DNA from 2 places in the Cupriavidus sp. 2KB_3 genome. Region 2 is predicted to be linked to the other one. Evidence: predicted binding sites of a transcription regulator. Region 2 holds the regulator's gene; the other holds the start of a gene.
The links. The regulator FliA, encoded in region 2, starts transcription of late flagellar genes. The targets are predictions, from matches to a motif close to CTAAAGTTTNNNNNNNNNNNGCCGNTA.
Positions count from the first base shown of each region.

Region 1: the regulator FliA is predicted to act here: its motif matches at 3,891-3,917, upstream of AB4120_RS08690 (FliC/FljB family flagellin).

Region 1 covers NZ_JBFRHD010000006.1:249,746-258,914, forward strand. The annotation lists gene AB4120_RS08670 (flagellar protein FliT) at 1-169, opposite strand, end outside; gene fliS (flagellar export chaperone FliS) at 171-617, opposite strand; gene fliD (flagellar filament capping protein FliD) at 633-2,048, opposite strand; gene AB4120_RS08685 (flagellar protein FlaG) at 2,098-2,475, opposite strand; gene AB4120_RS08690 (FliC/FljB family flagellin) at 2,603-3,793, opposite strand; gene AB4120_RS08695 (RNA chaperone Hfq) at 4,031-4,351, opposite strand; gene AB4120_RS08700 (methyl-accepting chemotaxis protein) at 5,274-7,226, shown strand; gene AB4120_RS08705 (MDR family MFS transporter) at 7,440-9,008, shown strand; gene AB4120_RS08710 (oxygenase MpaB family protein) at 9,037-9,169, opposite strand, start outside.
Region 2 covers NZ_JBFRHD010000006.1:100,378-109,546, forward strand. The annotation lists gene flhF (flagellar biosynthesis protein FlhF) at 1-791, shown strand, start outside; gene AB4120_RS07950 (MinD/ParA family ATP-binding protein) at 804-1,607, shown strand; gene AB4120_RS07955 (RNA polymerase sigma factor FliA) at 1,725-2,441, shown strand; gene AB4120_RS07960 (flagellar protein FlhE) at 2,441-2,893, shown strand; gene AB4120_RS07965 (tripartite tricarboxylate transporter substrate-binding protein) at 2,966-3,922, opposite strand; gene AB4120_RS07970 (TauD/TfdA family dioxygenase) at 3,973-5,124, opposite strand; gene AB4120_RS07975 (LysR family transcriptional regulator) at 5,269-6,147, shown strand; gene AB4120_RS07980 (DUF1428 domain-containing protein) at 6,188-6,541, opposite strand; gene AB4120_RS07985 (hybrid sensor histidine kinase/response regulator) at 6,610-8,544, opposite strand; gene AB4120_RS07990 (NADP-dependent isocitrate dehydrogenase) at 8,653-9,169, opposite strand, start outside.

The DNA.
Region 1 (9,169 bases), 150 kb from region 2:
TGAAGGGCTTGCTGTGGTCGAGCAGGCGCAGGCGATCCACTTCGGCCATGTAGACCTGCTGGAGATCGTTGAGCGCATCCCAGTTGGACGCGCGCGCGGCTTCGAGCATCTGCTCCGAGAGCACCAGCAGCTCTTCGTAGCTTCTGACGATGGGGGACATATGGAACATCTCAGGATTCCTGCAGGGCGGGCTGGACGACGGGCGTCAGGGCCTGCTCGGTGTCGGTGGGGGCTGCCGGGTCGATGGCGGTCCAGGCCGAGGCAAGATTCTCGAGCAGGGCATCCACTTCCGACAGCAGGGTGGCATCGCCGCGCAGGTTGGCCAGCATCAGGCGACGGGTCATGTATTCATACAGCGATTCGAGGTTGGCGGAGATCTCCCCGCCGGCCTCGTGGTCCAGCACTGCGCGCAGCCCGTTGTCGATGATGTTGATCGCCTTGGAGATGGCATTGCCGCGCGCCTCCAGCTCGCCATTGTCCAGGTGGAACCTGGCACGGGCGATGGCCGAGCGGGCCCCGTCGTACAGCATCACAATCAGCTTGTGCGGGCTGGCGCTCATGACCCCGGTCTGTACACCGACCTGGGCATAGGCGTTGATGGCTTGGCGCGCGAACATGTTGCCTCCGTTAAATTACTTGCTGCCGGAACCGTTGATGGCCGCGAACTGCTCCGTCAGGTAGCTCTTGGTCTGGTTCAGTTGCGAAATCAGCAGGTCCAGCTGCGTGAACTGGGCGCGGTAGCGGTCCATGGTCGCCGTGACACGGTCTTCCGTCGCCGTGTACTTTTTCTCCAGGTCCTTCAGCGTGGCAGTGATGCCATCGGTGGCAGCGGTCAGCGCGCCGGACGTGCCGTTCAGCGAGTCGACGTAGTCGGTGACGGTCTTGCCCATGCCCGACGCGCCATTCACGCCCGTGAAGAAGTTCGACAGACCCTGGATGTTGCCGGCCAGCGCCTTGTTCAGCTTGTCGTCGTTGATCTGCAGCTTGCCCGCGTTCTCGGGCGTCACGTTGAACTCGATGCCGAGGTCGGACAGGGTGATGGAGCCGCCGTTGCCATCGGACATCGGCGCGGTCAGCATCGAGCGCAGGCGCGTGGCGATGTTGCGCAGCGTGCCGTCGCCGTTCAGCGCGCCGGCGGTGCCGGCATCGGTATCGAACGTGGTCAGCGAGCCGACGGCCGTCAGGATGTTGTTGTACGCGGTGACAAAGCCCTGCACGGCGGCCTTGATGGACGCGTCGTCGCGCGTCACGCTCATGGTGGTGGTGCCCTTGGACTTCAGCGTCAAGGTCACGCCCTGGGCGGCGTCCACCACGGTGTTGCTCTGGCTCGTGACGTCGATGCCATTGATCTTCAGCGCGGCGTTGGCAGCGGCCACCTTCTCGGACATGCCGTTCGGCTGCGTGGCCAGGGCGGGGTCGTAGGCGACGATGTCGCTCACGGCGCTGTCGCTGGCGCTGATGCGCATGCCCGAATCCGTGCCGGTCTTGTTGGACGTCAGCACGATGTGGTACGGCGTGCCCGAGCCGTCGTTGATGATGCTGGCGGTCACGCCGATATTGGCCTTGTTGATCGAGTCGCGGATGCCTTCCAGCGAGGTGTCGGAGCCGATCGTCACCGTCTTGGTGCTGGTCGGCGTGCCGCCCGTGGCGAGGTCGGCGCCGAAGTCCACGGTGATCGTGCCGCCGCCGATGGCGGCCTTCTTGTCCGTTACCTGCTTCGAGACCAGCGATTGCGCCGCGGCCAGCGACGTCACGTCGATCTGGTAGCTACCCGCCACGGCGGTCGCGTCGGTGGTGGCGCTGAGCACGCTGTCCGAGGTCACGCTGGCCTTGACGGCGCTGTACGTGGCGGCGGTACCGAGCGTCTTGGCGGCGGCCGAGTAGGCATCCAGCACGCTCTTGATGGTGCCGTAGCCGGACAGCTTGGCCTGGTAGCTCTTGGCCTGGTTGTTGATTTGCGTCAGCGGGAGTTCTTCCGCTGCCTGGAGCTTGTCGAGCAGCGTTTGCAGCTCGAGGTTGGAACCGACACCGATGGAAGAGATTGCCATGTCTTTTTCTACCTATTGTTATTTGACTTCAACTGGGAGGTTGCAGATATCAGACGGCGTGGCTCACGAACAAGCCCTGGAGCTTGTCGATCGCGCGCGCCAGGCGCACAACGTCTTCATTCGGCATTTGCCGGATGATCTCGCCCGTCTCCTTGTCCACGACCTTGGTGATCACGCGGTGCGTCTGGTCGTCGATCTCGAAGCGCAGGCCGATGGAGGTGGTCTTCAGGACATCGACCAGTTCCTGCACTGCCGTGGCGGTCTCGGCAGGGGCGTCGCCGGAAGCGCCAGCGTCCGCCTGGTGGGCGGACTGGACGGGGCGAACGGCGCGCACCGTGGCGGTCGGCGCGGCGTGGGCCGGGGCGAGGGTCACGGTGTCGGCGGAAATGCGGGCCGCCGGAGTGGAAACGGGATTGGAAGATGCCATGGTCAGCTCCGTCCGGTAGGGCGTGTGGTTCTGCTTGGTGGAAACGCTTTGCAGGCAGTGGGCTGCCTGCAAAACATTCCGGCAAAAAAGCCGGGCCTTGCGGCCCGGCCTTCTTGCGGCGCGGCGATTAACGCAGCAGCGACAGCACGTTTTGCGTGGTCTGGTTCGCTTGCGACAGCACCGAGGTACCAGCTTGTTGCAGGATCTGCGCGCGGGTCATGTTCGACACTTCCGTTGCGTAGTCAGCGTCTTCGATGCGCGAACGCGAAGCCGACAGGTTGTTCACCGTCGTGCTCAGGTTGTTGATCGTCGATTCGAAGCGGTTCTGCACAGCACCGAGGCTCGAACGCAGGTTGTCAACCGTCGACAGGGCCTTGTCCAGCGTGGCCAGCGGGTTGGTCGTGGCTGCTTGTTGGAAGTCCGAAGCTTGCAGCGACGAACCCGTCAGCGTGAAGCCAGCGGTGGAACCGGACACCGAAGCGTCGGTCGGCTTGACGGCGATGTACATCGTAGTCGACGTGGCGGTACCGTTGCCAGCGAAGCCCTTCGACGACAGAGCGGCGTCGTCGGCGGCGGTCAGGCCGGTCATGCTCACTTGCACGAACCAGTTGCCGTTCGAATCCGTCACCACGGATTGCGAGTTGATGGCTGCCGAGGTGTTCAGGCCCAGGGCGCGCTGGATGTCAGCGGCGGCGATGCCGGTTGCCGAAGCAGCCGTCACCGGGGTGGCGGAACCCAGAGCCGTTTGAGCGGCGGCGGAACCGATCGAAGCCGTGGCGCCTTGCGGGCCGGCAACGCTGAAGCCAGCAACGCCGAGGGTCTTCGACGTGATTTGCTTCAGGGCGATCGAAATCGTTTCGCTGTCGTTGGCACCAACCTGGATCGACATGTTTTGATCCTTGGCCAGGACCTTCACGCCGTTGAACTGGGTCTGAGCCGACACGCGGTCGATTTCCGACAGACGTTGCTTGATTTCGTCCTGGATCGACTTCAGGTCCGAAGACGAGTTCGTGCCGTTGGCGGCCTGCACCGACAGTTCACGGACACGTTGCAGGTTGTTGTTGACTTCGCTCAGCGCGCCTTCGGTCGTTTGCGCGATCGAGATACCGTCGTTGGCGTTACGCGAAGCTTGCGTCAGGCCCTTGATGTTGGCGGTGAAGCGGTTGGCGATGGCTTGACCAGCAGCATCGTCCTTGGCGCTGTTGATGCGCAGGCCCGACGACAGACGCTGGATCGCGCTGTTCAGCGACGATTGCGACGTGTTCAGGTTGCTCTGCGTTTGCAGCGACAGAATGTTGGTGTTGATGACTTGCGCCATGGTACGACTCCTATTTGCAATGTTTTAGGCATTCCGGCGGGTGCCGTAACGTTGGCTGCCTGCGTTGCAGGGCGTAGAGTGCCTCCGTTGCAAGGGTTATCGACAGGGCGGTAGGAGACTTTAGAGTGATCTTTGCGAGAGTTTGCGGGCGGGGCCGGAAACCCCCGGCGTTATTGCGGATGCCGGCCGGCCCGGGGAACGAACGGGGCGCCGCCGGGACGGGCCGGCCAGGCCGCGTCAGCGCCGCTTGCGGGTGCGCGGTATATATAGACGCACAAAATCGGGCGACGCCTCGGCGTCCAGCACCGCCGCGTCGGCTTCCGGCGCGTGCGCCGGCGTCACCACGGTAATGGCGCGCTTGTAGACCACCGTCGGCGTGGGATCGTCGCCCGTCTTGCCCAGCAGAATCATGTAATTGTCCGAGGCCAGCACGATCCCGGTCAGCCGCGTGCCATTGGAGAGGTGCACGATGACGGTATTGCGGCTGGCGCTGTGGGCCGCAAAGTGCAGATGCTGCAACTTTCGGCTGGGACGGGGGACCTTTTTTTCCTGCTTCACAACTTCTCCGGAAGAGCCCGCGAGGGTTCTGGCGGCTGTCAACGGTCCGAGGACCAGGCGCATGGATCGAGGCCGCACTAAAAGTGACGGGTGGGGCGCTCTGATCCTGGCGTGATATGAAACATTCACTCTCGGAGCCGGGGCAGGGGCTCACCTTCATCACGATAGCGGGCGCGCCTACCGAGCGGTTGCATGGCGCCATCCGGCCGAGCGGTTCAGTCGGCCTTGCGAAGAGAGAAGGGGAATACTTCAGCCGGGAGGGTAACAAAGTTTTACAAGTGTTGACAAAGTCGGCTAGCAGACGAGGCCTAGAGGTAAAGCTCTATTTATTTTATTGATGCAGTCGGTGTGATTGAAGTCGCACCTTCGTTGTCAGGGTCTGACAGAAAGGCAACGCTTGCGCCGCAATCCGCTCGCGCTAAAGCTTTGCGGGACGCTGGCCGATAACTGCCGATATGCCCGAATGTGCGGTATGGCACGATATACGAGGCGAAAGTGCCGAATTCGCTACAGCCGCTATCAGGGTATTCCCTGATAGAAGCTTGATTTACACCTCATGTAAGCAGGTTTATATTCCTATGTTCGGACCGGTTTACCCCCGGTCTTTCACAGCAGTCCTGAAAGCCTACGAGCACCCCGCGCGTGGGCTTCTTTTTTTTGCCCTCGTCGTTTCGTCGCGGTCTGGTGCCGCAGTGGCCGTGGTCGGCCGGGCCGGAGTGCCCGGAACAGATTAGACGCCACTCGTTGATGCGGCAATTTGACGAACTACCGGCACTTTTCCCCCTATTTCGATTTTCCGCTCAAGAAGCGCACCGGCGCGCCCGATAGCGCTGGTGGCGACACCCGGTTTCCGGTGGATGCCAGACGACCGTCCGAACATCGAAAAAAGAGAGAAAGGTACGCTGAGATGGGCTTGCGAAACATGGGTATCGGAGCACGACTGTCCCTGGCATTCTGTGCGGTGGTGTTGCTGCTGGCGGCCGTGGCGGCCGTGGGCGTGACCGCGCTGCGCGGCATGAACGAGGCGATGCACCAGGCGGTGGAGCAGCGCCTGCTGCGCGTCATCGACCTGAACCGCGTGAAGGAGAGCGCGCTGATGATCGGCGTGCTGGTGCGCGACGGCGCGCTGACCGAGGACGTGGCGCTGGCCGCGCAGAACGCGGACAAGATCATGAAGATGCGCGAGGAAATGGGCGCCGGCCTCGATGCCTTCGGCAAGGTCGTCACGGCCGGTGGCCGCGCCGATTCCGTGGCGAAGTTCGGGCAGCTGACCGAGGCCCGCAAGGCCTACAACGGGCAGCTCGACCTTGTCATGCAGCAATTGCGCGCCGGTGACTTCAATAGTGCGCGCGCTGGCCTGATCGTGACGCTGCCGACCGCCCAGGCCGCCTACTTCGACAATCTCGACCAGTTTGCCGCGATGGGCCGGAAGTTGGCCGTCGACGCCGTGGGCGAGGCCTCCGCCCAATATGTCTTTGCCCGCAACCTGCTGATCGGCCTGGCGGCCGCTGCCGCCGTGATCGCCGCGCTGCTCGGCCTGGCCATCACCCGCTCGGTGACGCGCCCGGCCGGCCAGGCGCTGGACGCCGCCGAGGCGCTAGCCCAGGGCCGCCTGGGCCATCCCATTGCCGTGCGCACCCAGGACGAGATGGGCCGCATGCTCGGCGCGATGGAACGTGCCTTCGGCCAGCTTGGCGTGCTGGTGCGCGGCATCCAGCAGGCCGCCGGCTCGATCGACACGGCGGCGCGCGAGATTTCCATCGGCAATACCGACCTGTCCCAGCGGACCGAGCAGCAGGCGGCCTCGCTCGAGGAGACTGCCGCCTCGATGGAAGAGTTGACCTCCACTGTGCGCCAGAACGCCGAGAATGCCCGCCAGGCCAACCAGCTGGCGGTCAACGCCTCGGACGTGGCCACGGAAGGTGGCAGGGTGGTGCGCAGCGTGGTGGACACGATGGACGGTATCTCGAAGTCCTCCGCGCGCGTGGCCGAGATCATCAGCGTGATCGAGGGCATCGCCTTCCAGACCAATATCCTTGCGCTGAACGCCGCCGTGGAAGCGGCTCGCGCCGGCGAGCAGGGCCGGGGCTTCAGCGTGGTGGCGGCCGAGGTGCGCAGCCTGGCGCAGCGCTCGTCGTCGGCGGCCAAGGAGATCGGCGAACTGATCAACAGCTCGGTGCGTCAGGTCCAGGACGGCGCCAAGCAGGTGGAAGTGGCCGGCAAGACCATGGACGATATCGTTGGCGCCGTGCGCCGCGTGACCGACATCATGGGCGAGATCAGCGCGGCCAGCGAGGAGCAGACCGCCGGCATCGAGCAGGTCAGCCTGGCGATTACCCAGATGGAATCGGTGACGCAGCAGAACGCGGCACTGGTGGAGCAGGCCAGCGCGGCGGCCGAGAGCCTGATGCAGCAGGCCGGCGGGCTGGTGTCCGAGGTGGCGCGCTTCGACCTGGGCGGCGTGCGCGCCCCCGAGGCACGCGCGCCCCAGGCCGTGGTGACGGCTGCGCCGCGCATTGCCGCCCCTGCCAAGGCCAAGGCCCCGGCCCTGGCCGCGCCGGCACCCGCCCGCGTGCGGGCCATCAGCCGCCCGGCCGCGCCCGCGCTGCCGGCCAAGGCAACGACGGCCCCGGCACCCGCCCCGGCGCCGCGTGGCGCCCGCGCCCCGGTTGTGCCGGCTGCGGTGCGTCCGCCGGTGGCGCGCAAGGCGCAGCCGTCGGTGCTGTCCGCGCGCCAGCCGGTTACGCCCGCCAAGCCGCGCCCGGCGGTGACGCCGCAGCGCAAGGAGCCCGTGCTGTCCACGCCGGCCCGCCGCCGTCCCGCCGCCGCGCCCGCGCCTGCCATGGCCGAGGCCGGCGACTGGGAAACCTTCTGATCTGCTGATCTTCTGATCGACAGTAGCGGTCCTACCTTCAGGCGGCGCCCGGCGTCGCCCGGTGTCCTCCTGAAGGTAGCCTGTAAGCCACCTGTAGGCCATACGGCACTTCGGCAAGCGGGGCCGGCGGCATGCGCCTACAATACCGGCTCTCCTTGACCACACAAGAGCAGGCACGGCCGGTCGCGCCGCCGTCTGCCACGCAGGCCTTCCATGTCCGCCTCTCCAGTGCAGTCCTCCCCCCCGCAGCCCGCTCGCGCCCCAGATACCCCGCCGCCAGACGTACCCGTCATGCAGGTGCTGTTCGGCCTGATGCTGGCCATCCTGCTCGGGGCGCTGGAACAGTCGATCGTGGCCGTGGTGCTGCCGGACATCGCGCTCCAGCTGAACGGTTTCGAGGACATGGCCTGGGTGATCTCGGCGTACCTCGTGGCCTCCACCGTGGTGACGCCGATCTACGGCAAGCTGTCCGACGTGCTCGGGCGCCGTTCCGTCCTCTCGTTCTCGATCGTGCTGTTTCTGCTGGCGTCGATCTTCTGCGCCATGGCCACGACCATGCCAATGCTGATCCTCGCCCGCATCCTGCAGGGCCTGGGCGGCGGCGGGCTGATCTCGGTCTCGCAGGCGACCATCGCCGATGTGGTGCCGCTGCGCGAGCGTGGCCGCTACCAGGGCTATGTGAGCGGGGTCTGGGCCGTGGCGAGCATGGCCGGCCCGGTCATCGGCGGTTACCTGGCGCATTTCCTGTCCTGGCGCTGGATCTTCTGGATCAATATCCCGCTGTCCCTGCTGGCGCTGGTGGTGGTGCGCCGCGCGCTGCGCCACCTGCCCGTGGGCGGGCGCCGGCACCGCATCGACTACCTCGGCGCGCTGCTGTTCGGCGGCGGGCTCTCGGGCGTGCTGGTGTTCCTGACCCGTCTGGGGCAGGGCCACTCGCCGCTGGAACTCCACACCCTCGGCCTGCTGGCGGCGGGCGTCGTCGGCATGGTGCTGTTCGTCTGGCAGGAGCGGCGCGCCGTCGATCCGGTGATTCCGCTGTCGATGCTGCGCGTGCCCACGGTGGCCATCTGCTGCACCACGCTGTTCCTGTGCTTCTTCCAGCTGATTGCAATGTCGGTGCTGCTGCCGCTGCGCTTCCAGGTGGTGGGCGGCGCCCATGCCGACACCGCTGCGCTGCGGCTGGTGCCGCTAACGCTGGCCATTCCGTTCGGCGCCTATATCTCCGGGCGGCTGATGTCGTGGAGCGGCCGCTACAAGCCGATGCAGTTGGCCGGCTCGATCATCGCGCCGCTGGCCATCGTGGCGCTGGCGTTCATGCCGCCGCACGCCGTGATGGCGTCCGCGCTGGTGATGATCGTGCTCGGGCTCTCCATCGGGCTGCAACTGCCGAGCGGGCTCGTCGCCACGCAGAATTCGGTGCCGCCGCAGCAGGTGGGCATCGCCACGGCGCTGACCGCCTTCTCGCGACTGCTGGGCGGGGCGGTGGGCGTGGCCGTGCTGACCACGGTGCTGATCGCCCTGCTGCGCCATGGTGGCATGGCCGTGAGCGACCTGAGCGGCGGCGAGGATGTGCTGATGAGCATGTTCCGGCGCGCCATGGGTGCGGCCAGCGATGGCGACGCGGCGGCGGTGCGCGTGGCGGCCGAGCAGGCGTTCCGCACGCTGTTCCTGTTCAGCGCGGCGGTGTCCCTGATCGCCCCGTTCCTGGTGATGCGGCTGCGCGAGACCACGCTGCGCGGCAGCCCGGTGGCTGCTGCGGCCGCGGCCAGCGCGGCGGAGTAATTCTATTTAGCAGTCGTTCTACATAGCATCAAGCGCTGCGCGCCACGCGCCGCCGGGCGCGGGCCGCGAGCCCGGGGCCGAGTACCCAGCGCAAGGTGGGCGCCAGCGCGCCCATCGCCGGCACGGCCAGGGTCCGGCGCATCGAGCGCCGGTGCAGCCCG
Region 2 (9,169 bases):
CCGCCACCACGCTGGCGCGCTGGCAGCAACTGGGCGAGCGCTGGGTGGCCGGCACGCGCAAGACCACGCGCGTGATTGCCGACGGCGCTGCCAACAAGCTCGACACCATCGCGGACACGCTCACCTTCCTCGCCATTGGCGACACCACTTGCCGCGACCGCGACGCCGTGCACTGGCTCGGCCACTGCATGGTGCGCGTGCCCGAAGGCCAGGTGCGCGCCGCCGCGCGTGGCCGTGGCCAGGGCGCCGGTGCCGAAGCCGGCACCGAGGCTTGCCTCGTGGTGTCCCGTCTGGTCGACCGCGAAACCGGCGACATGCTGTCCGTGGACTACGTGCTGTGCGATCCCGCGCTGGCCGACGTGGCCGCCCAGGTGGCCCGCTGGGCCCAGTGGACGCACCATGCGGAGGAGCAGTTCCGCACGCTGCGCCATGCGATGGAGCACTTCGCGCAGGGCAACGAGGGCGACGTTGAGGGCGATGGCGACACACTCGGCACGCTGGTCTCGGTGCAGCTTGGCCTGACCGCGCTGCGCCTGCAACACAACCCCACGCCGACGGCCCCGGCGTTCCTGTCGCGCCTGGCTGGCCGTGCCTCCGCCCGCGTCAACGCGCCGGTGTCCGGCGCCGTGCTCAACGAAGGCATGGGCCGCCTGCTGGCGCTGCTGGACGTGCTTGAGAACTATCCGGGCCGCAACGCGGCCCCGGCGCCGGCCTTTGACGACACGCCCGACGCGGCACGCCAGGCGATGGACGCCATCGGCGCGCGCCAACTGGCCCCGGCAGGAGAGTAAGCCTTGAACCTGATGGGCTCCGACCAGGCGGAAAGCCTGCGCCGCATGCTGGCACCGCGCGTTACCCGGCGTATCGCCGTGGTGGGCTGCGAGGCTGGCGCCGGTACCACCACCGTGGCGCTCGGCCTGGCCAACGCGCTCGCCATGCAGGGCGAACGCGTGCTGCTGGCCGATGAAGACCGCGCCGCCGCGCGCGCTATCCGGCTGGCCGGCGCGGCGCCGAAGGCCACGCTGGCCGATGTGCTGGGCGGACGGATGCCGTTCGACGCAGCGCTCGGCACCCGCGCCGCCAGCGGCGTGGCGGTGCTGCCGGCCGGCAACGTGCCCGCCGGCGCGCCGATCGACGACCGTGCCTTGCCAGGCATCCGCACGGTGCTGGTCGATGCGCAGTCGAGCGAGACCGGCGCGCTGTCGCCCATGGCCGGCGCGGCGCACAACTTCGTGATCGTGATGCGGCCCGAGGCCACGTCGATCACCGCAGCCTATGCCTGCATCAAGCGGCTGCACCATGAATTCGCATGCCGTCACTTCCAGCTGATCGTCAACATGGCGGACAAGGAAGCGACGGTGATGGCCCTCTCGCGCAACCTGGCCCGCACGGCGAGCCAGTACCTGGGCGTGGAGGCAAGCCTGGCGGGCTACCTGCCGCTGGATCCGCTGGTGGCGCGTGCGCTGCAGCTGGGCCGCTGCGTCGTGGAGGCCTATCCGGCCGCCGCGGCCACCGGTGCGCTGCGCCACGTGGCCAGCGGCATCGGGGCATGGCCGCTGCGCCAGGAAGCAGTCTCTCCGGGAATGGCCGCGGCCGTTCCCGCCTGACAACAGAACAAGAAGTCGCAACAACCGGACCGACACTCAGCCAGCCAGTCCGCCCCGCAGGCCACCATGCCAGGCGGGGCGCTGGCACCGAACCAAGTTCTTACCGAGAATTCCACCATGTATACGATTCAGGGAAAGCTCGAACAGGCAGGCGTGGTCAAGTCACATGCGCCGCTGGTGCGACGGATCGCGTTGCAACTGGCGGCCAAGCTGCCTGCCAGTGTCCAGATCGACGACCTGATCCAGGCCGGCATGATCGGCCTGCTCGATGCTGCCAAGCGCTATGAAGACAACCATGGCGCGCGCTTCGAGACCTATGCGAGCCAGCGCATCCGAGGCGCGATGCTGGACGAGGTGCGCGCCAACGACTGGCAGTCGCGCAGCCTGCGCCAGTTCACGCGCAAGATCGAGCGCACCCAGCGCGGCCTCGAACAGAAGCTCGGCCGCACGCCGATCGACTCCGAGGTGGCCAAGGAACTGGACATGCCGCTCGACGAGTACCAGGAGCTGCTCAACGAGGTCTACGGCTGCCAGCTGCTGCACTACGAGGACTTCGAGCGTTCCGGCGAGGAAGACTTCCTGGACCGCCACCTTGGCGTGACCGACGACGCCAACCCGCTGACCGTGCTGATGGAGTCCGGCATGCGCGAGGCGCTGATCCGCGCCATCGACAAGCTGCCCGAGCGGGAGAAGCTGGTGCTGTCGCTGTGCTACGACCAGGAACTGAACCTGCGCGAGATTGGCGCGGTGCTGGAAGTGACCGAGTCGCGCGTGTGCCAGATCCGCAGCCAGGCGATTACCCGCCTGCGCAACCAGCTGCGGGGCCTGTTGTAATGCGAGCCTGGCTGTCGATGACGGTGGCCGCGCTCTGCGGCTTCTTGCCGGCGATCCTGGCGGCGCAGGGCTTGACGAAAGCGACGCTGGAAATCGGCCCGTCGCGCCATGCCTGGACCGGCTCGGCGGTAGGCCCGATGATTGCGAACCGGGGCCAGCGCGCGCTGTCCGCGCCGATCGTGCCGGGCGGGGTGCTGCCCCAGTCGGCTGGCGTCATCACGGCGGTGCGCTGGCGCTACAGCTTCACACGCGTGCCGCCGCCGGACCTGCAAGCCTACCTCTGCAATGCCGACCGCTGCGTGATGCTGCCGGGCGCCGAGGGCAAGACCAACGCCTTCGTCGGCGACGATGCCAGCAAGGGCTTCGTGTTCGCCTTCCGCGTGCCGGGAAGCGGCGGTCTGGCGCCGTCGCTGCAAGGGCGCAGCAACGAGGTGACGGTCAGCTTCCGCTAACCGCCAGCGGCGCGTCCCCCGCACGTCCCCCGCACGTCCCCCGCACGTCCCCCGCATTTCCCATCTGCTGGCTCACGCCACGCGTGTGTGCGTGACGGCCACCACCTTCGCCCATCGCGCGATTTCCGCCTGCAGGAACTGCGCGAACTGGGTGGCGCTGTTCCCCACCGGTACCAGACCTTCCCCCTGCAAGCGCTTGCGCATGGCCGGCGCCGCTACGGCAGCGCGCGCTGCCGTCTCCAGCTCCCGCACCAGGTCCGGCGGCATGCCGGCCGGGCCGAGCAGCCCGTACCACGAGCTGTAGTCGAAGCCCGGCACGAGATCGGCAATCGGCGCCAGGTCCGGAAACGCCGCCAGCCGCTGCGGGCTGCTTACGGCGAGCCCCTTGAGCTTGCCGGCCGCCAGCAGCGGCTGCACCGTGGCCACGTTGCCGAGCAGCAGGTCGGCCTGACTACCCACCACATCGGCCACGGCCGGGCCGGCGCCCTTGTACGGCACGCTGACGATGTCGATGCCAGCCTCGTGCTTGAGCATTTCTCCCGCCAGATGGTTGGCGCTGCCCACGCCGGCCACGGCGATGCTCAGCTTGCCCGGCTTCGACTTCGCCAGCGCCACCAGCTCGCGCAGGTTGCTGACGCCAAGGTCCGGGCGCGACACCAGGATCAGCGGCGAACTGGCGATCAGCGAGATCGGCGTGAAGTCCTTGATGGCGTCGAACGGCTTCTTCTCGAACAGCGCCGGATTGATGGCGTGGCTGGTGTAGCTCAGCAGCAGCGTGCCGCCATCGGGGTCCGCCTTGGCCACGGCGATGGCCGCGATATTGCCGGCCGCGCCGCCCCGGTTCTCGACGATAAAGGGATGCTTGAGCCGCTGCTCCAGCTCCGCCGAGAGCGAGCGGGCAACGATGTCGGTACCGCCGCCCGGGGTAGCGCCGACGAGGACTTTCGTGACGGCTGGCGCTGCGCGCGCCAGACCCGGGGGCAGGATCAGCGCCGCCGACAGCAGCGCGAGGAAATCGCGTCGTTCCATGGCTTGTCTCCGTTTTTGTCTTTGTATTTTTCTGTGGGGGATGCCGGCGGCTAGGCCGTCGCGGCGGAGGCGGGCCGGGTGGCCGGTGCCCATGGCATCAGCGGCATGCCCAGCGCGGCGGCCTGGCGGCGCTCGTAGGCGTCGAACGCGACGCTGCGCGCGCTGCCGCGCAGGCCACCGCGCACCGCGCCCGCGCGGACGTCGGTGAAGTAGTCGGCCCACTCATCGGGCAGCGGCTGGGCGCCCGGCACGGCCAGCCAGAGCCGCAGCAGGTGGCGCTTGCGGTCGAACTCCTCGTAATCCTCGAAGTTCGTGCGTGAATGCACGGTGACGTAGTTGTTCAGCAGTTGCAGGTCGCCCTGCTCCAGCTGCATCGAGAAGCACAGGCTCGGGTCGGTCAGCAGGGTGTCCAGTTCGTCGAGGGCGGCTTCCTGGGCCGCCGTCAGGCGCGGCACATCGTCGAAGTCGCGCTGGGCGGCCACCACGTTCTTGCGATTGGTGCGCATGGCGAACGCCCACGGATGGTTGCCGAGGATGGTGCAGGCATAGTGCGGCGGCTGGGAGGGGTCCTGCGCGCCCTGGTAGCTGTAGTGGAACGGCGTGTGGAGCACGGCTTCGAGGTCCGGCCGGCGGCGCAGCATGGCGTCCCGCAGGGCGATCGAGCTGACCACTTTGCTCGCGCCGCCGGTACGGGCGGCGCGGCGGCACAGCAGGCCCACCACGTCGCAGGAATCGGTGTGGAAGTCGAGGCCGGCGTTGGTGTTGTAGCCCCGGCCGTTCTTGCTCTTGTAGGCGGCGCCCACGTCGCGCACATCGTTCATGAAGTCGCTGGCGCGGTTCTGCGTGCGGGCCACGCCCATGTGCAGGCCCATGCCCCAGTAGGCGAGGCGGGTCTCGTCCTCGGTCCAGCGGTGCACGGGAAAGCCTTTGACCAGGCACATGCCCCAGCGGCCCTGCGTGGTGTCGATGGCGCGGGCCAGCGCGTCGCGGGCGGCGGCATCGAGCGGGAAATCACCGGCGGTCATCTCCAGCAGCGGCTTGTCCAGCGCGGTGGCGTGGTGCAGGGCGGCGTCGAAGCTGGCGATTTCGGCGGCGGAGAGGCGCTGGATCCAGGAGGTGTCGCGGTCGGCATCGGCGGCCAGCCACGCGGTGGGGCGATAGGTGGGGTGATCTGGGTGATCAGTAGGGTGATCGGCAGTCATGGGGGCGGTGTCTCGGAGTCTTATGGAAGGGACGTCTGATGCGGGCGCCGGCGCAGCGCCTTGCATGACGTCGTGCAGCCAGTCTAAGCTTCAGCACAGCTAAGAAAAAGTGATGTTCCTTGACGTCGCTGATAAGGAAAACTGATGAAGCTGGAGACCTTCGCCACCCTTGCCGCCGTGATCGAGGAGGGCTCGTTCGCGGCGGCTGCCGCCACGATGCACCTCACGCCGAGCGCGGTCAGCATGCAGATGAAGCAGCTGGAGCAGTACGTCGGCCAGCCCCTGTTCGACCGTTCCGGCCTGCAGGTGCGGCCCACAGCCGTAGCGCACGAGGTGGCCGCCGCCATGGAGGGCGGGCTGCGCTACCTCCATGCGCTGCGGCGCCGGGTGTCCGTGGCCGTGGAGGGCTCGGTCCGGCTCGGGGTGATCGAGTCGATCCAGCCGGTGCTGCTGCCGGGCACGCTGCGCTACCTGCGCGACCACTACCCCAAGCTGCGCGTGCGGCCGGTACGCGGGCGCAGCGCCGGGCTGCTGGATCTGGTCAAGGCGGGGCAACTCGATGCGGCGGTAGTCGCCCGGCCCGAAACCGGCCGCGTGGCGAGCCTGCGCTGGCATCCGGTGGGCACCCGGGAGATGGTGCTGATCGCCCCGCCGGACGCCGGGGAGGCCAGCGCGGCCGACCTGCTCGCCCGCTACGACTGGATCCGCTACGACCGCGCCACCGTCACCGGCGCCATGGCGGCGCGCTATGTGCATGGCGTGATGCCGGAGAAACGCAGTGCGATGGAGTTCGACAGCGTGATCGCCATCGTCGCCATGGTCAGCGCGGGGCTGGGCGTCTCCGTGGTGCAGCTGATGGACCCGACGGTCTGTGACCGCTACCCGGTGCGCCGCGTGCGGCTGGGGGCCGACGCGCCGACGCTGCAGATCTCGCTGGTGTCGCGCAAGGCCGACGAGGACAGCCGGGTGCTGCAGGCGCTCACCGAGGCCGTGGAGCGCACTTTGCTACCCGGCGTCCGCTAGGCATCCACTAGGCATCCACTAGGCATCCACTAGGCATCCACTAGGCATCCACGATGACCTCGAAGCCGCCGAAGATCATGCGCTGGCCGTCGAACGGCATCGGGTCCATGCCCTCCTTGAGCCGTTCGTCCGCCATGGCGGCGGCCATGCCCTTGTCGCGCGCCTCGCGCGAGGGCCACAGGATCCACGAGAACACCACCGTCTCGTCGTCCTTGCGCTGGACGGCCATGGTGAACGAGGTGACCTTGCCTTCCGGCACATCGTCGCCCCAGCATTCCACCACTTTCAGCGCGCCGTGTTCCTTGAACACGGTAGACGCCTTCTGCGCCACTTGCCGGTAAGTTTCCCGATTGGCCGTCTTCACGGCCAGTACGAATCCGTCGATGTATGCCATGGCACTCGCTCCGCTGGTTCCTGGGCTTATCACCATAGACCATCGCCGCGGCGGGTGACGAATGCGGCTTATTTGGGCGGCGCGGCGCTGCCGCAGTCGGCGAGGAGCGCCAGCAGGGCGTCCAGCCCCACCGGCTTCACGAGGTGGGCGTCGAAGCCATGCGCGCGGGTGCGGTCGCGGTCGGCGGCCTGGCCCCAGCCGGTTAGCGCCACCAGCGTCACAGGGCGGTCGCGCCAGGTCTGGCGGATGCGGGTGGCTACCTCGTAGCCATCCATTGAAGGCATGCCGAGGTCCAGCAGCACCACGTCCGGCCACCATTGGGCGAGGGACGCCAGCGCGCTCGCGCCATCGTAGGCCACCGTCGCGGTCGCGCCGTACATGTCCAGCAGCATCGCCACGCTGTCGGCGGCGTCGCGGTTGTCATCCACTACCAGCACGCGCACCGGGTTGGGCAGGGAGTCGGGCCGGCGTTTCGCGTCGTCGGCCGCGGCGGGGGTGTCGCTGGCGGGCAGCGCGACGGTGAAGGTGCTGCCCAGCCCCGGGCCGGGGCTCGTGGCGTGGACGTCGCCGCCATGCATCTGCGCCAGCTTGCGCGCGGTGGCGAGCCCGATGCCGAGCCCGCCCTGCGAACGCGGCGCGTTCTTGTCGAACTGGCCGAACAGTGCGAAGAGCCGTCCCAGATGCCCGGGCGGGATGCCGATGCCGGTGTCGGCCACGGCGGCGTGGATGCCGGCGGCGTCGCGCCACGCGTGCACGTCGATGCGGCCGCCCGGATCGGTGTAACGCACCGCGTTGGCCAGCAGGTTGCCGAGAATCTGCGCCAGCCGCACCGCGTCGCCGCGCACCGGCAGCGGGGTGTCGGCCGGCTGGAGCGTCAGCACGTGGCCCGCTCGGATCGCGGCAGGGCGGGCGGCTTCCACGGCATTGCGCAGCACGTCGGCCAAGTCGAGCGCTTCATGCTTCAGTTCGATCACGCCGCGCGTGATGCGCGAGACCTCCATCAGCTCGTCGATCAGCCGCATCATGTGCTCCACCTGCCGGTCGAGCATGGCCTGGAGGCGCGGCGCGTCCACCCGGGTGGCATCGGCGCCCTGGAGCTGGAGCGCGTTGTGGATGGTGGCCAGCGGGTTGCGCAGCTCGTGCGCCAGCGTGGCGAGGAATTCGTCCTTGCGGGCATCGGCCTCGCGCAGGATGGCTTCGGCCTGCTTGCGCACGGTGATGTCCAGTGCCGTACCCAGCACGCTGGCCTGGTGCCGCCTGGGACCCTCGCCCTCGAACTCGACCTGCCCATTGGCCGCGTGCCAGTGCTCGCTGCCGTCGGGCCAGAGGATGCGGTAGTCCACCTCGAAGCCGCCGCCGCCGCTTTCGTCGGCCGTGGCGATGGCGGTTTCCACGGCCTGCAGCAGCCCGGGCCGGTCTTCGGGGTGCACGCGCTGGAGGGTCTCGGCCAGCGGCATGACTTCGGCCTCGCCGCCGCCGCGCAGCTCGCGCATGCGCGCATCCATATAGACCAGCCCGGTTTCCGTGTCCTGCCGGAAGGTGCCGAGCCGGGCGATGGCCACGGCCAGCTGCGCCTGGGTTTCGGTCTTGCGCAGCGCCGCCTCGGCCTCGCGCCGGGCGGTGATGTCGCGGAACAGCACGCCGACCAGCGGACGGACGCCATCGCCAACCCGGAAGGCGTGCACCTCGAACCAGCGGTCCAGCGCGCGCGCCTGTTCGACGAAGTGGCGCGGATGGCCGCGCAGCGCCACCTCGCCATAGATCTCGAACCAGTGGGCCTCGTGCCCGGGCGCGAGGTCGCGCATATTGCGGCCCTGCGCCTGATGCAGCCCGGTCTGGGCCTCGAATACGTGGTTGACGGTGATAAAGCGGTAGTCGATCGCCCGGTCGCCGTCGAAAATCACCTCGATGACGCAGAACGCCTGGTCGAGCGCGTCCGCCAGCGCTTGGAAGGCGGCGCTGTCGAGACCGGCGGCAGCGAGGGAGTGCGGGGATTCCTGCACGAAGTGGCTTGTCTGGTGGTCAATGCAAAACGGCCGGAACCACGCGGTTGCGCGGGCCCGGCCGTTCTGGCGGTTCCGCCCCGGGTGCCGGGGCGGAGAGGGAGGTCATCAGCCCTTCACGGCCTCCAGGGCCGCGTTGAGCGTCTTGCTCGGGCGCATCACCGCATCCAGCTTGTCGAAGTCAGGCATGTAGTAGCCGCCGATGTCGGCCGGCTTGCCCTGCACGTCCGACAGCTCGCCGACAATGGTCTTCTCGTTGTCGGTCAGCGTCTTGGCCAGCGGTGCGAAGGTCTTGGCCAGGTCGGCGTCGTCCTTCTGCGCGGCCAGTTCCTGGGCCCAGTACATGGCCAGGTAGAACTGGCTGCCGCGGTTGTCGAGCTGGCCGGTCTTCGGCGACGGGCTCTTGTTGTTGTCGAGCAGCTTGCCCGTGGCGGCGTCCAGCGTCTTGGCCAGCACCTTGGCGCGGGCGTTGCCGGACTTGATGCCCAGCTCTTCCAGCGACACGGCCAGGGCCAGGAACTCGCCCAGCGAATCCCAGCGCAGGTGGTTCTCTTCCACCAGCTGGGCCACGTGCTTCGGTGCCGAACCGCCGGCGCCGGTCTCGTACAGGCCGCCACCGGCCATC